Regions from separate parts of the Streptomyces sp. RLA012 genome, predicted to be linked through region 2. Evidence: riboswitches for the same ligand, from Rfam matches in the RefSeq annotation. Region 2 holds a riboswitch; the other holds the start of a gene.
What was found. Region 2 has a riboswitch for glycine ahead of gcvP (aminomethyl-transferring glycine dehydrogenase). Riboswitches for the same ligand answer to the same signal wherever they lie in the genome.
Positions count from the first base shown of each region.

Region 1: linked by a shared signal. The riboswitch ahead of gcvT (glycine cleavage system aminomethyltransferase GcvT) and the one ahead of gcvP (aminomethyl-transferring glycine dehydrogenase) in region 2 are both predicted to bind glycine.

Region 1 is NZ_JBWDPA010000002.1:3,577,871-3,584,704, reverse strand. It holds gene RV986_RS16195 (L-serine ammonia-lyase) at 1-764, opposite strand, end outside; gene glyA (serine hydroxymethyltransferase) at 867-2,126, opposite strand; gene gcvH (glycine cleavage system protein GcvH) at 2,140-2,517, opposite strand; gene RV986_RS16180 (hypothetical protein) at 2,551-2,721, shown strand; gene gcvT (glycine cleavage system aminomethyltransferase GcvT) at 2,703-3,821, opposite strand; glycine riboswitch at 3,856-3,967, opposite strand; glycine riboswitch at 3,968-4,068, opposite strand; gene RV986_RS16170 (AAA family ATPase) at 4,239-4,919, shown strand; gene RV986_RS16165 (enhanced serine sensitivity protein SseB) at 5,024-5,824, shown strand; gene RV986_RS16160 (enhanced serine sensitivity protein SseB C-terminal domain-containing protein) at 6,017-6,817, shown strand.
Region 2 is NZ_JBWDPA010000002.1:9,444,826-9,451,659, forward strand. It holds gene RV986_RS42945 (FHA domain-containing protein) at 1-476, shown strand, start outside; gene ftsR (transcriptional regulator FtsR) at 519-1,283, shown strand; gene RV986_RS42955 (bifunctional nuclease family protein) at 1,371-1,844, shown strand; gene RV986_RS42960 (MerR family transcriptional regulator) at 2,188-2,832, shown strand; partial or broken gene RV986_RS42965 (DNA polymerase IV) at 2,877-4,414, shown strand; gene RV986_RS42970 (PRC-barrel domain-containing protein) at 4,336-4,707, opposite strand; glycine riboswitch at 4,822-4,918, shown strand; gene gcvP (aminomethyl-transferring glycine dehydrogenase) at 5,099-6,834, shown strand, end outside.

The DNA of each region.
Region 1 (6,834 bases), 5.9 Mb from region 2:
CCCTCCGCCCGGAGCTGGCGGGCCGAGACGGCGGCCCGGCGGCGGACCTTGAGGCCGCCCGGCAGGATGCCCTCGCGGGACATGCCCCGGGAGACGCAGGACTGCATCACGTGCCAGATGGAGAGGAGGCCCTCGCGGATCTCCTCCTCGGTGCGCCAGGCCCGCTCGTTCTCCAGCATCAGGGCGGAGATCGACAGGCCGGTCTCCTTCGCCAGGCGCAGCAGCTCGTCGCCCGTGCGGAAGGGGTATTTGAGGACCGTGTCGTCGAGTTTGATGCGGTCCTCGCCGACCGCGTCGTCGTCGACCACGAAGCCGCCGCCGACCGAGTAGTACGTCTTCTCCAGTACCAGTGCGCCGGAGGCGTCGTAGGCGAAGACCGTCATGCCGTTCGCGTGGTACGGCAGGGCCTTGCGGCGGTGCAGGACCAGGTCGTCGGCGAAGGAGAACGGGATCTCGTGCGAGCCGAGCAGCGAGAGACGGCCCGACGACTTGATCTGCTCCACGCGGTCGTCGGCGCCCCCCACGTCCACCGTCCGCGGCGACGCGCCCTCCAGACCCAGCAGCACCGCCTTGGGGGTGCCGTGGCCGTGGCCGGTCGCGCCCAGGGAGCCGTACAGCTCGGCCCGGACCGAGGCCACCGAGGGCAGCAGGTCCTCGTTGTGCAGACGGCTGGCGAACATACGGGCCGCGCGCATCGGCCCCACCGTGTGAGAACTGGACGGGCCTATGCCGATCGAGAACAGGTCGAAGACCGAGATGGCCACGGGGACTCCTCATAACGGGGTGGTGCGAGGGGCTCCGCACAAGGGGGAGCGAGGGGTGGGGCACCGCGCACCTTCCAGTGTGCGCAGTGCCCCGGGGGCCGACTACAGCCCGGGGTAGAGCGGGTGCTTCTCCGCCAGGTCGGTCACCCGGGCCCGCAGGCCCGCCACGTCGTACGACGGCTTCAGCGTCTCGGCGATGATGTCCGCGACCTCGCGGAAGTCCTCGGCCCGGAAGCCGCGGGTGGCGAGGGCGGGCGTGCCGATGCGCAGACCTGAGGTGACCATCGGCGGGCGCGGGTCGTTCGGGATGGCGTTGCGGTTGACGGTGATGCCGACCTCGTGCAGGCGGTCCTCGGCCTGCTGCCCGTCCAGCTCGGAGTCGCGCAGATCGACCAGGACGAGGTGCACGTCCGTGCCGCCGGAGAGGACGTCCACCCCTACGGCCTTGACGTCGTCCTGGACCAGGCGCTCGGCCAGGATCCGCGCGCCGTCCAGCGTGCGCTGCTGGCGCTCCTTGAAGTCGTCCGAGGCGGCGACCTTGAAGGAGACGGCCTTGGCGGCGATCACGTGCTCCAGGGGACCGCCCTGCTGGCCCGGGAAGACCGCGGAGTTGATCTTCTTGGCCAGTTCGGCGGTGGAAAGGATCACGCCACCGCGCGGGCCGCCCAGCGTCTTGTGGGTCGTGGTGGTGACCACGTGGGCGTGCGGGACCGGGTTCGGGTGCAGACCCGCGGCCACGAGGCCCGCGAAGTGCGCCATGTCGACCATCAGGTAGGCGCCGACCTCGTCCGCGATCCGGCGGAACGCGGCGAAGTCCAGCTGACGCGGGTACGCCGACCAGCCCGCCACGATCAGCTTCGGCCGGGACTCCTTGGCGAGGCGCTCGACCTCGTTCATGTCGACCTGACCGGTCTCGTCGCTCACGTGGTACGCGACCACGTTGTAGAGCTTGCCCGAGAAGTTGATCTTCATGCCGTGGGTCAGGTGCCCGCCGTGCGCGAGGTTCAGACCCATGATCGTGTCGCCGGGCTGCAGCAGCGCGAACATCGCCGCCGCGTTGGCCTGGGCGCCCGAGTGGGGCTGCACGTTCGCGTGCTCGGCGCCGAAGAGCGCCTTGACGCGGTCGATGGCGATCTGCTCGACCACGTCGACGTGCTCGCAGCCGCCGTAGTAGCGGCGGCCGGGGTAGCCCTCGGCGTACTTGTTGGTCAGGACCGAGCCCTGGGCCTCCATGACCGCGACCGGAGCGAAGTTCTCCGAGGCGATCATCTCCAGGGTGGACTGCTGGCGGTGCAGCTCGGCGTCGACGGCGGCGGCGACGTCCGGGTCCAGCTCGTGCAGGGGTGTGTTCAGAAGCGACATCGGTCGGAAGTCCTTAGGAGCCGGAGAACTCGGTGTACTCGTCCGCGGAGAGCAGGTCGGCCGGCTCGTCCGTGACGCGTACCTTGAACAGCCAGCCGCCCTCGAAGGGGGCGGAGTTCACCAGCGACGGGTCGTCCACGACGTCCTGGTTGGTCTCCACGACCTCACCGGTGACCGGTGCGTACAGGTCGCTGACGGACTTGGTCGACTCCAGTTCGCCGCAGGAATCGCCCGCGGTCACCGTGGCACCGACCTCCGGAAGCTGGGCGTAGACGACATCGCCGAGCGCGTTGGCCGCGAACTCGGTGATGCCGACCGTCGAGACGCCGTCCTCGGCGACCGACAGCCACTCGTGCTCCTTGCTGTAGCGCAGCTGCTGGGGGTTGCTCATGGCCTGAATTCTCCTGTACGCGGGGGAGTGCTGATGAACGGGATGAAGGAGATGAACGGGATGAAGGAGGTGGAGGAGATGAAGGAGGTGGAGGAGATGGACGGGTGGTCCTGGGATACGAGACGTCACCCGGGGCGTGGCGTCACGTGGGCGCGCTGGACCGCCGAGCTCTTTCGGGCCCGGAGCTACTTCTCGCGCTTGTAGAACGGCAGCGCCACGACCTCGTACGGCTCGTGGCTGCCCCGGATGTCCACGCCGACCCCGCTCGTGCCCGGTGCGGCGTGCGCGGCGTCGACGTACGCCATCGCGATCGGCCTGCCCAGCGTGGGGGAGGGCGCGCCGGAGGTGACCTCGCCGATCACCTCGCCGCCGGCGACGACGGCGTACCCGGCACGCGGTACCCGACGGCCCTCGGCGATCAGGCCGACCAGCACCCGCGGCGGGTTCTCCTGGGCTCGGGAGGCGGCCTCCTGGAGAGCGGCACGCCCCACGAAGTCCCCTTCCTTGGCGAACTTCACGACCCGCCCGAGCCCCGCGTCGAAGGGGGTGAGCGTGGTGCTCAGCTCGTGCCCGTACAGCGGCATGCCCGCCTCCAGGCGCAGCGTGTCGCGGCAGGACAGACCGCAGGGGACGAGACCGACGGGCGCGCCCGCCTCGGTCAGCGCCTGCCACAGCTTCTCGGCGTCGGACGGGGCCACGAACAGTTCGAAGCCGTCCTCGCCGGTGTAGCCCGTGCGGGCGATCAGCGCCGGGACGCCCGCGACGGTGCCCGGCAGACCCGCGTAGTACTTCAGCCCGTCCAGGTCGGCGTCGGTCAGGGACTTGAGGATGCCGGGGGACTCGGGGCCCTGGACGGCGATCAGCGCGTACGCGTCGCGGTCGTCGCGCACGAGGGCGTCGAAACCGGCGGCGCGCTCGGTCAGCGCGTCCAGCACCACCTGGGCGTTGGAGGCGTTGGCGACGACCATGTACTCGGTTTCGGCCAGCCGGTAGACGATCAGGTCGTCGAGGATGCCGCCGTCCTTCCGGCAGATCATGGTGTAGCGGGCACGGCCGACGCCGACGGAGGCGATGTCGCCGACGAGCGCGTGGTTCAGGAGCGCGGCCGCCCGCGGGCCGGTGACGGTGATCTCGCCCATGTGCGAGAGGTCGAAGAGACCGGCCTTCGTGCGGACGGCGAGGTGCTCGTCACGCTCGGAGCCGTACCGCAGGGGCATGTCCCAGCCCGCGAAGTCGGTCATCGTCGCGCCGAGCGAGCGATGCAGGGCATCGAGCGCGGTGAGACGGGGTGCGTTACTGCTCATCGGTGGGGCTCCCAAGGCATGACGGCGAGGTCGTTCCTCCCCATCTGTCATCGGAACCTGAGAGGTTCATCACGACCCCGCGAACGGTGGTCCTGACTTGCACCTTGGGTGGAGCCGCCGGACGGCGGCCCGCTTTTCAGATGTGCCTCGCCCGCGCGGTAACGGGGCCTGAGAGATTCAAGGGAGGGACTTGCTCCTTCGGCGTCCGGGTACCCGTGGGTCCCCGGAACTCTCCCGCGCGGATTCAAGCGGCCGGTATGCAGTTTGGCGGGCACATCATCGCACGCGCCGTCCGATCACGGCAGTCCGCATCTGTAACCGGCCTGTGGCAGTCCGCGTACGGAAATGAGAGACACCGCGCATTACCTTCTCTTTACACTCGACGGGGATGAGACTCCACACCCCAAGGGGAGGACGATCACGGTGAACAGGACCACGGCGTACGCGACGACCTCGGGCGTCGCGCTGCCCGAACAGCCCGGCGCCCCGGCCCGGGCCCGGGAAGCGTGCGGACCGCTCCCGGCGGCCTTCGTCCGCGACCTCAGGCAGCGCGCGGGACGCAGCCCGCACGGTCTGTACTTCGGGGCCGCGGACGTCGTCGTGGTCACCGGGCTGCCCGGCAGCGGAAAGTCGACCCTGATGCGCCGGGCCGTCACGGGCGCCCGCATCGACTCCCAGGACACCCGCGACCGCTGGGACGGCCGGCTCTCCCGCCGGCTGCCGTACGCGGTCTACCGCCCCTTCGTCCGCCTCGCGCACTACGTGGGCCTGCGCGGAGCGCTGCGCTCCGGCGCCGGCGTCGTCGTGCACGACTGCGGTACGCAGGCCTGGGTGCGCCGCTGGCTGGCCCGCGAGGCCCGCCGCCGGGGCGGCACCCTGCAGCTGCTGCTGCTCGACGTCACGCCGGGCACGGCGCTGGAGGGCCAGCGCGAGCGCGGCCGGGGCGTCTCGCGGTACGCGTTCGCGCGCCACCGGGGCGCGGTCGCCCGGCTGCTGCGCTCCGTCGAGCGGGGCGATCTGCCGGAGGGCTGCGGCTCGGCGGTGCTCCTGGACCGGGACGCGGCGGACGTACTGCGCCGGATCGACTTCGGCGACTGAGGAGTCGAGGAGTCAAGGAGTCCTGGAAGTCCTACGAGCCCACTAATCTTTCCAGCCAGAACACCAGAACAGTGGTTCACAGCAGGCGGTAGACAGGTAGACAGATGGACTTCCCCGAATTCCAGGCTTTCCCGGACTCCCCGGCACCGGCGCACCCGCACGCCCACCCGCACGGCGGCTGGCCGGGCAACGAACTGGAAGAGGTGCTCTCCGCGTCCCTCGGAGTGCCCTCGGCCGGCGGCCGCATCGTCGAGGTTCTCAGCCGCAGCTTCGTCTGGGTGCCGCTGCCCAACGGCGGCGGACCGCACGCGGACTCCCTCGACCTGCCCACGCTGGAGATCGAGGGCCAGGCGTATGTGCCGGTCTTCAGCTCCGAGGAGCAGTTCCGCCAGGTCGTCGGCGGCCACCTGTCGTACACGATCGCGCCCGCCGTCGAGTTCGCCCGCGGCCTGCCCCCGCAGCTCGGCATCGCGATCAACCCGGACGGCGTGGTCGGTGTGCCGCTGCCGCCACCCGCGGTCGCCGAGCTGTGCCGGGCCGGGCGCACCCCGCTGGACGGGATCGCGAGCGGCGGCCGGGTGCGGCTCTTCGAGCCCGACTGGCAGGACGACCCGGTGGACTTCCTGGCCGCGGCCTCGGCCGAGTTCGCGGCGGCCGGTGTGGTGCTGACCGCGCGCCGCTGCCTGGCCAGCGTCGAGGGCGGCGAGGCGCTGATGTTCATCGGGGTCGAACTGTCCGGATGGGAGGGCGACGCCCGTACGCTCCCGCTGGACGCGCTCGGCCGGGCGCTCGGCCGGGTGCCGGTGGAGCGGCCCGTGAACATGGTGTTCCTCGATGTCGCACAGGATCCGGTGGGGGACTGGATGCGGGCGAATGTGCGCCCGTTCTACCAGCAGGGGTACTGACGCGGCACAGACCTCCCGCGCCGTGCGTCAAGTCGCTGTCAGGTTCGCCGCTTAAGCTGGTTTCATGGCTCGGTCGGGGTTCGGTCGAGGTGTTGTCGAAGTGTCGACTCACGTTCGTCACGAGCGCCGTCGGCGTATTGCGTGATTTCGTCGTGATTTCGTCATGATTTCTTCGCGAAGGGGCGGTTGAGGGTGAGCGCGTCGGGCACGGCCGCGGCCGGGCAGGTCGAGCACATGCTGCGCCAGGTGACGCCCGGGCGTTACGACGCCTACGAGGCGCTCCTTCGCGCGCTCGCGACCCCGTCGTCCGGCCAGGTCTGGATGCTGCTCTGGCACGGCCAGGCCGGCTCGCCGGACGCGCAGTACGGGAACATGGAGGTGGACGGCTTCGGCTACGCGCCGTGCGTCACCTCCGCCCAGGAACTCTCGGCCAGCGGCTGGAACCGGTCGTACGAGGTCGTCGACGGTCTGGATGTGGCCCGCACCCTCTACCCCGACCACTTCGGACTCTGGCTGAATCCGCATGCCCCCGGCGGCGGGGTCGGCATCCCGTGGCTGGATCTGCGCAGAATCGCCGCGGGCCTGGAACGCCAGCCCGCGGGTCCGGTGCGGCTCTCCGAACCGGGCATCGAGATCCCGCAGTTCTACGCCCTGCTCACGCAGAACGCGCACCGCACGCCCGCCGTGCGCTCGCTGCGCCGCGCGTGGGTGCAGCCCGCGCTCGGGGCGCCCTATCTGGCCATCGGTCTCGATGTCTACGACACCTCGCCGCCCGCCGTGGACTCGGTACGGGCGATGATGCAGCAGTCGATCGGCGCGGTGCCGGACGGGCTGCCCGTGTCGACCGTCGCGATGTCCGACGAGTACGACCCGGTGGCGATGTGGCTGCGCGCCAACGCCCGGCCGTTCTACGACCGGGAGGCGCACGCGGCCGCTCCGGCGCAGGCGCCGATGGCGGGTGGCTACGGGTACCCGCAGCCTCGCTCATACTGAAGACATACTCGTTCGGC
Region 2 (6,834 bases):
CCAACTGCGGCGCGCCGCTGCGGCCCGGAGCGGTACCGGAGCGTGCGTCCGAGACGACGTCCACGATCTCCATTTCCGGCCTTGAGGCCTACGATGCCGAGATCACCGGCCAGACGCAGATGCCGACGCTCTCTCCGGAGGCACAGGCGGCCGTCGACGCGCTGCCGCTCGGCTCGGCGCTCCTGGTGGTGCGCCGCGGTCCGAACTCGGGCAGCCGCTTCCTGCTGGACGGCGAGCTGACCACGGCCGGGCGTCATCCGCAGAGCGACATCTTCCTGGACGACGTGACCGTGTCGCGCCGCCATGTGGAGTTCCGTCGCGCCGCGGACGGCTCGTTCACGGTCGCCGACGTGGGCAGCCTGAACGGCACGTACGTCAATCGGGAGCGGATCGACTCGGTCCCGCTGTCGAACGGCGACGAGGTGCAGATCGGTAAGTACCGGCTGGTCTTCTACGCGAGCCAGCGGGGTATCTGACCCTCCCCCGGACTCCGTCCGGGGGGACCCCCAGGAAGGTCCATGCTTCGATCACCGAGCGGCGGTGCCGGGAGCGGTACCGCCGCAGTGGACAGTGGGCTGATGAGCATCGGCGCGGTGCTGAACGCGCTGCGCGACGAGTTTCCCGAAGTCACGGTCTCCAAGATTCGGTTCCTGGAGTCGGAGGGGCTCGTCGAGCCGCAGCGGACCCCCTCGGGGTATCGCAAGTTCAGCACGGCCGACGTGGAGCGCCTCGGCCACGTACTGAGGATGCAGCGGGACCACTATCTTCCGCTGAAGGTGATCCGTGAGTACCTGGACGCCCTGGAACGCGGGGAACCGGTGCGGCTGCCGTCCGTGGGGCGGCAGCGCGACTCCGGCGACGGAGAGCCGCTCGGCGCGTTCGGTGATCTCTTCGGGGAGCCGGAGGCGCCCACCGCGGCCCGGGTGGGCCGTGCGGAGCTGCTGGCCGCCGCCGAGATCGGTGAGCAGGAACTTCAGGAGTGGGAGTCGTACGGGCTGGTCGCCCCGCTGCCGGACGGGGCGTATGACGCCGAGGCGGTGACGGTCGCCGCGCTCGTCGTCGAGCTGGGGCGGTTCGGGATCGAGCCGCGCCATCTGTGTGCGATGAAGGCCGCGGCCGAGCGGGACGCGGGGCTCGTGGACCAGGTGGTGGCCCCGCTGCGGCGGCACCGCAATCCGCAGACCAGGGCGCATGCGGAAGCCCGTACGAAGGAACTGGCGGGGCTCACGGTAAAGCTGCACGCGGCCCTGGTGCAGACCGCGCTCGGCGTGCGGCTGCCCTGACCGCGAGCGCTCGGTCGGGAGCCCGGATCGGCCACCCGTTCTGTGCCCGACTACCCAAACGTCCCGGGCACGGCCTAGGGTTGCTGTGTGAACGAGCTCGATGTCGTAGGTGTCCGGGTCGAGATGCCCTCCAACCAACCGATCGTGCTCCTGCGTGAAGTGGGAGGCGACCGTTACCTCCCCATCTGGATCGGACCGGGGGAGGCGACGGCGATCGCCTTCGCCCAGCAGGGCATGGCCCCCGCGCGACCGCTGACCCACGACCTTTTCAAGGACGTGCTGGAAGCCGTCGGCCAGGAGCTCACCGAAGTGCGCATCACCGATCTGCGCGAGGGCGTCTTCTACGCGGAGCTGGTGTTCGCCAGCGGGGTCGAGGTCAGTGCCCGCCCGTCCGATGCCATAGCGCTGGCGCTGCGCACCGGAACGCCGATCTACGGCAGCGACGGGGTACTCGACGACGCGGGCATCGCGATCCCGGACGAGCAGGAGGACGAGGTGGAGAAGTTCCGCGAGTTCCTCGACCAGATCTCGCCCGAGGACTTCGGGACCAACAGCCAGTGAAGGGGCCGGTCGGCCCGTGACGGGACCGGTCGTCCACCGGGTGGGCGATCGGACTCCGGGGTTCTTCGAGGACCGAGGACCATTGAGGATCCGGGGTCGTCGAAGGCGTGGCACCGCCCCGTGAGAGACCCTCGGAGCGGAGGGGTTTCGAGCGGCAATTGCCCCGGGCCGGTGTGGCGCGCTGCGGCTCGCTCCGAGAGCATTCGGCTAGCCTTTCCCCGCGGTGGGACACGGGAAACCACTCCTAGGGTGATTATCACTCGGCGTGCCGAGTGTGGCGATCGTTGACGCGCCCCTGGTGACTGCCTACCGTCGAGGAGGCAGGTCAAGGACGGAGGTCGGCGTGAGAAGCAGCGGCGACGGTACGGCTGGGGGTGCCCCCGGACGCAGTCTGGGGGAGGGTGGCCCGTACCCGCTTCACGGCAGCGCGGCCGGTCACGTTCCGCAGCGGCCGACAGCGGTGACTGGTGAGCCCGAAGAGGGAGGGGCGGTCGTCGAGGAGGTCGGCTACCGCGGACCCACGGCGTGCGCCGCCGCGGGTATCACGTACCGGCAGCTCGACTACTGGGCCAGAACCGGTCTGGTCGAGCCCAGCGTGCGGCCCGCCTACGGGTCGGGGACGCAGCGGCTCTACAGCTTCCGGGACGTCGTCGTTCTGAAGATCGTGAAGCGGTTCCTCGACACGGGAGTGTCCCTGCAGAACATCCGCACCACGGTTCAGCACCTCAGGGAGCGCGGCTTCCGGGATCTGGAGCGCATGACGCTGATGAGCGACGGCGCGACCGTGTACGAGTGCTCCTCGCCCGACGAGGTGCACGCCCTGTTGCAGGGCGGGCAGGGCGTCTTCGGGATCGCCGTGGGCGTGGTGTGGCGGGACGTCGAGAACGCACTCTCGCAGCTGCACGGGGAGCGCGTGGACACGGGAGAGACGCTCCTCGGGCACAATCCGGCGGACGAGTTGGCGCGCCGGCGCAACCGGGCCGTCTGAGGCCCGCAGAGGCATTGTCAGTGGCGTAGGGCAGCATCGGAGATGTGAGAACCGCGCCAACGATCCTGCATCTCGACATGGATGCCTTCTTCGCCTCGGCGGAGCAGGCGGCCAAGCCGAGCCTGCGCGGGAAAGCCGTCGTCGTGGGCGGGCTCGGACCGCGCGGAGTCGTCGCCACCGCCTCGTACGAGGCGCGTGTCTTCGGGGTGCACTCGGCGATGCCCATGGCCCAGGCGCGCCGGCTGGCGCCGAACGCCGCGTATCTCGTGCCGCGCTTCGGTCTCTACCGGGAGATCAGCGAGCAGGTGATGGGGCTGCTGCGGGCGCTGTCGCCGCTGGTGGAGCCCCTGAGCCTGGACGAGGCGTTCGTCGATCTGGAGGCCGGCGAAGCGGCCTGGGACGATGCTTCCGCGCGGTTGGCGGGGGCGAAGCTGCGCGCGGACATCCGGGCCGTCACGGGGCTGACGGGATCGGTGGGGCTCGCCGCCTCCAAGATGCTCGCCAAGATCGCCTCGGAGCAGGCCAAGCCCGACGGTCTTGTGGTGATCGACCCGGGGACGGAGCGCGCGCTGCTGGGGCCGATGTCGGTGCGGACGCTTCCGGGTGTGGGGCCCGCGACCGGGGACCATCTGCGCCGGGCCGGGATCACCACGGTCGACGAGATCGCCGAGGCGGGCGAGGACGAGCTCGTACGGCTGCTGGGGAAGGCTCACGGGCACGCGCTGTACGCGATGGCGCTGGCGCAGGACGAGCGGCCCGTGGTCGCCGAGCGGGAGACGAAGTCCGTGTCGGTGGAGGACACGTACGACGTGGACATCCACGACCGGGTGCGGGTCGGCCTGGAGGTGCAGCGGCTCGCCGGCCGGTGTGTGCGGCGGTTGCGGGATGCCGGGTTGTCCGGGCGGACCATCGTGCTGAAGGTGCGCAGATACGACTTCTCGACGCTGACCCGGTCCGAGACGCTGCGGGGGCCCACGGACGACCCGGCGGTCGTGGGGGAGGCCGCCGCCCGGCTTCTGGAGGCGGTGGACACGACCGGGGGCGTACGGCTGCTGGGGGTCGGCGTGTCGGGGCTCGCCGACTACACGCAGGAGGATCTGTTCGCCCAGGCCAGAGCTCAGGCGGAGGCCCACGCGGAGGCGGAGGCCGCCGTGGAGGAGTCGACGGTGCCGGATCATCCGGACGAGGAGGAACCGGGCGCCGAGCAGGTGCCGCCCGCCGAGCGGCGGTGGCCCGCCGGGCATGACGTGCGGCATGTCGAGTACGGGCACGGGTGGGTGCAGGGGAGTGGGCTGGGGCGGGTGACCGTGCGGTTCGAGACGCCCTACTCCGAGCCCGGGCGTGTGCGGACGTTTCGTACGGATGACGTTGCGTTGGAGTTGGCGGAGCCGTTGCCGTTGGTGGTGGGGGTGGTCAGCGATCGCCGTGAGGGGTGAAGTCGGTTCGGCGCCGCGGGTTGTTTGTGGCTGGTCGTGCGGTTCCCCGCGCCCCTTTCGGGGCGGGTCAACCCTCGTCCGTGCCCGCCAGACGGCCGAAGTCCCGGTCCGCGGGCGGCGGCGGGGGCGCTACGTCCAGGCCGTAGTGGTGGTAGAGCTGGAGTTCCTGGTCGGGGGAGAGATGGCGGCCCACGCCGAAATCGGGGGCGTCCTTGATCAGCGCTCGGTCGAAGGGGACGTGCAGCGTGCCTTCGACGATTTCGCTGGGCTCCAGAGGCACGAAGGCGTCCCTGCTGAACAGGCCGGTGCGTATGGCCGCCCACTCCGGGACGCCGGTCGCGTCGTCGAGATAGACCTCGTCGATCGTGCCGATCTTGGCGCCATTTCGGTCGAGCGCCTTGCGGCCGATCAGGTTGCGCGGATCGATGTCGGTCTGCACGGTCCCTCCATTCGCTGGCAACTCATCCGTAAGCACTACAAAAGAGCACATTCAGGAAGGTGGCCACTCGAAAGCTCGTGCGTTGCCCTCGCTGGTAGGCTGGCAGGCGGCTGCTGACCCCGCGCGGGAGAGTCCTCCAAGACACCATCGGAGGCGCCGAAGGAGCAAATCCTCCCCGGAATCTCTCAGGCTCACGTACCGCACGGACGAGGTCACTCTGGAAAGCAGGGCGAGGGTCGATGGCCCTCGCTCTCACCGACGGTGAAAGCCGGGTCGCAGCGAGCGGGCGGGCCGGTGAAGCTCTCAGGTTGAGATGACAGAGGGGGAGGCCGTCGGGGTACCCGCGCCGGGGTGCCCCTCGAAGGTCGCGTCAGACCAGGAGGCCTCCGCAATGACCGCCCACCGCACTCCGCTCTCCGTGCTCGAACAGGGAATCCCCTTCGAACAGCGCCACATCGGGCCCGACTCCGAGGCACGGGCCAAGATGCTCGCGCAGGTCGGGTACGGCTCGCTCGACGAGCTGACGGCCGCCGCGGTGCCGGACGTCATCAAGAACGCCGAGGCGCTGGAGCTGCCGGGCGCGCGCACCGAGGCCGAGGTACTGGCCGAGCTGCGCTCCCTCGCGGACCGCAACCAGGTGCTCGACTCGATGATCGGCCTCGGCTACTACGGCACGTTCACGCCGCCGGTGATCCTGCGCAACGTCATGGAGAACCCCGCCTGGTACACCGCGTACACGCCGTACCAGCCGGAGATCTCCCAGGGGCGGCTCGAAGCGCTGCTCAACTTCCAGACCGTGGTCGCCGAGCTGACCGGACTGCCGACCTCCGGCGCCTCCCTGCTGGACGAGGGCACCGCGGCCGCCGAGGCGATGGCGCTGTCCCGGCGCATGGGTAAGAACAAGAAGGGCCTCTTCCTGGTCGACGCGGACGCCCTGCCGCAGACCATCGCCGTCATCGAGACCCGCGCCGAGCCGACCGGTGTCGAGGTCGTCGTCGCCGACCTGGGCGAGGGCATCCCGGCCGAGATCGCCGGGCGCGAGATCAACGGCGTGCTGATCCAGTACCCGGGCGCCTCCGGTGCCGTACGCGACCTGAAGCCCGTCGTCGAGCAGGCGCACGAGCTCGGCGCGGTCGTCACCGTCGCCGCCGATCTGCTTGCCCTCACGTTGCTCATCTCGCCGGGTGAGCTCGGCGCCGACATCGCCGTCGGTACGACCCAGCGCTTCGGAGTGCCGATGGGCTTCGGCGGTCCGCACGCCGGATACATGGCGGTGCGTGAGAACTTCGCGCGCAGCCTGCCCGGCCGGCTGGTGGGCGTCTCCGTGGACGCCGACGGACACAAGGCGTACCGGCTCGCCCTGCAGACACGCGAGCAGCACATCCGGCGCGAGAAGGCGACCAGCAACATCTGTACGGCTCAGGTGCTGCTCGCGGTGATGGCCGGCATGTACGCCGTCTATCACGGGCCCGAGGGCCTGCGGACCATCGCGCGGCGTACGCACCGGTACGCCACGATCCTCGCCGAGGGCCTGAAGGCGGGCGGGGTCGAGGTCGTGCACGGTGCCTACTTCGACACGCTGACCGTGCGGGTGCCGGGCCGGGCCGCCGAGATGGTGGCCGGCGCGCGCAACCAGGGTGTCAACCTCCACCTCGTCGACGCCGACCATGTGTCGATCGCCTGCGACGAGACCACCGCCCGCAAGCAGGTGGGCGCCGTCTGGACCGCCTTCGGCGTCGACGGTGACATCGAGGCCCTGGACGCCGTCGCCGAGGAAACGCTGCCCGCGGCGCTGCTGCGCACCGACGACTACCTCACGCACCCGGTCTTCCACCAGTACCGCTCCGAGACCGCGATGCTGCGCTACCTGCGCAGGCTGTCCGACCGTGACTACGCGCTCGACCGCGGCATGATCCCGCTGGGCTCCTGCACCATGAAGCTCAACGCGACCACCGAGATGGAGCCGGTCACCTGGCCCGAGTTCGGCCAGCTGCACCCCTTCGTGCCCGCCGAGCAGGCGCAGGGCTATCTCACCCTCATCCAGGAGCTGGAGGAGCGGCTCGCCGAGGTCACCGGGTACGACAAGGTGTCACTCCAGCCGAACGCGGGCTCCCAGGGCGAGCTGGC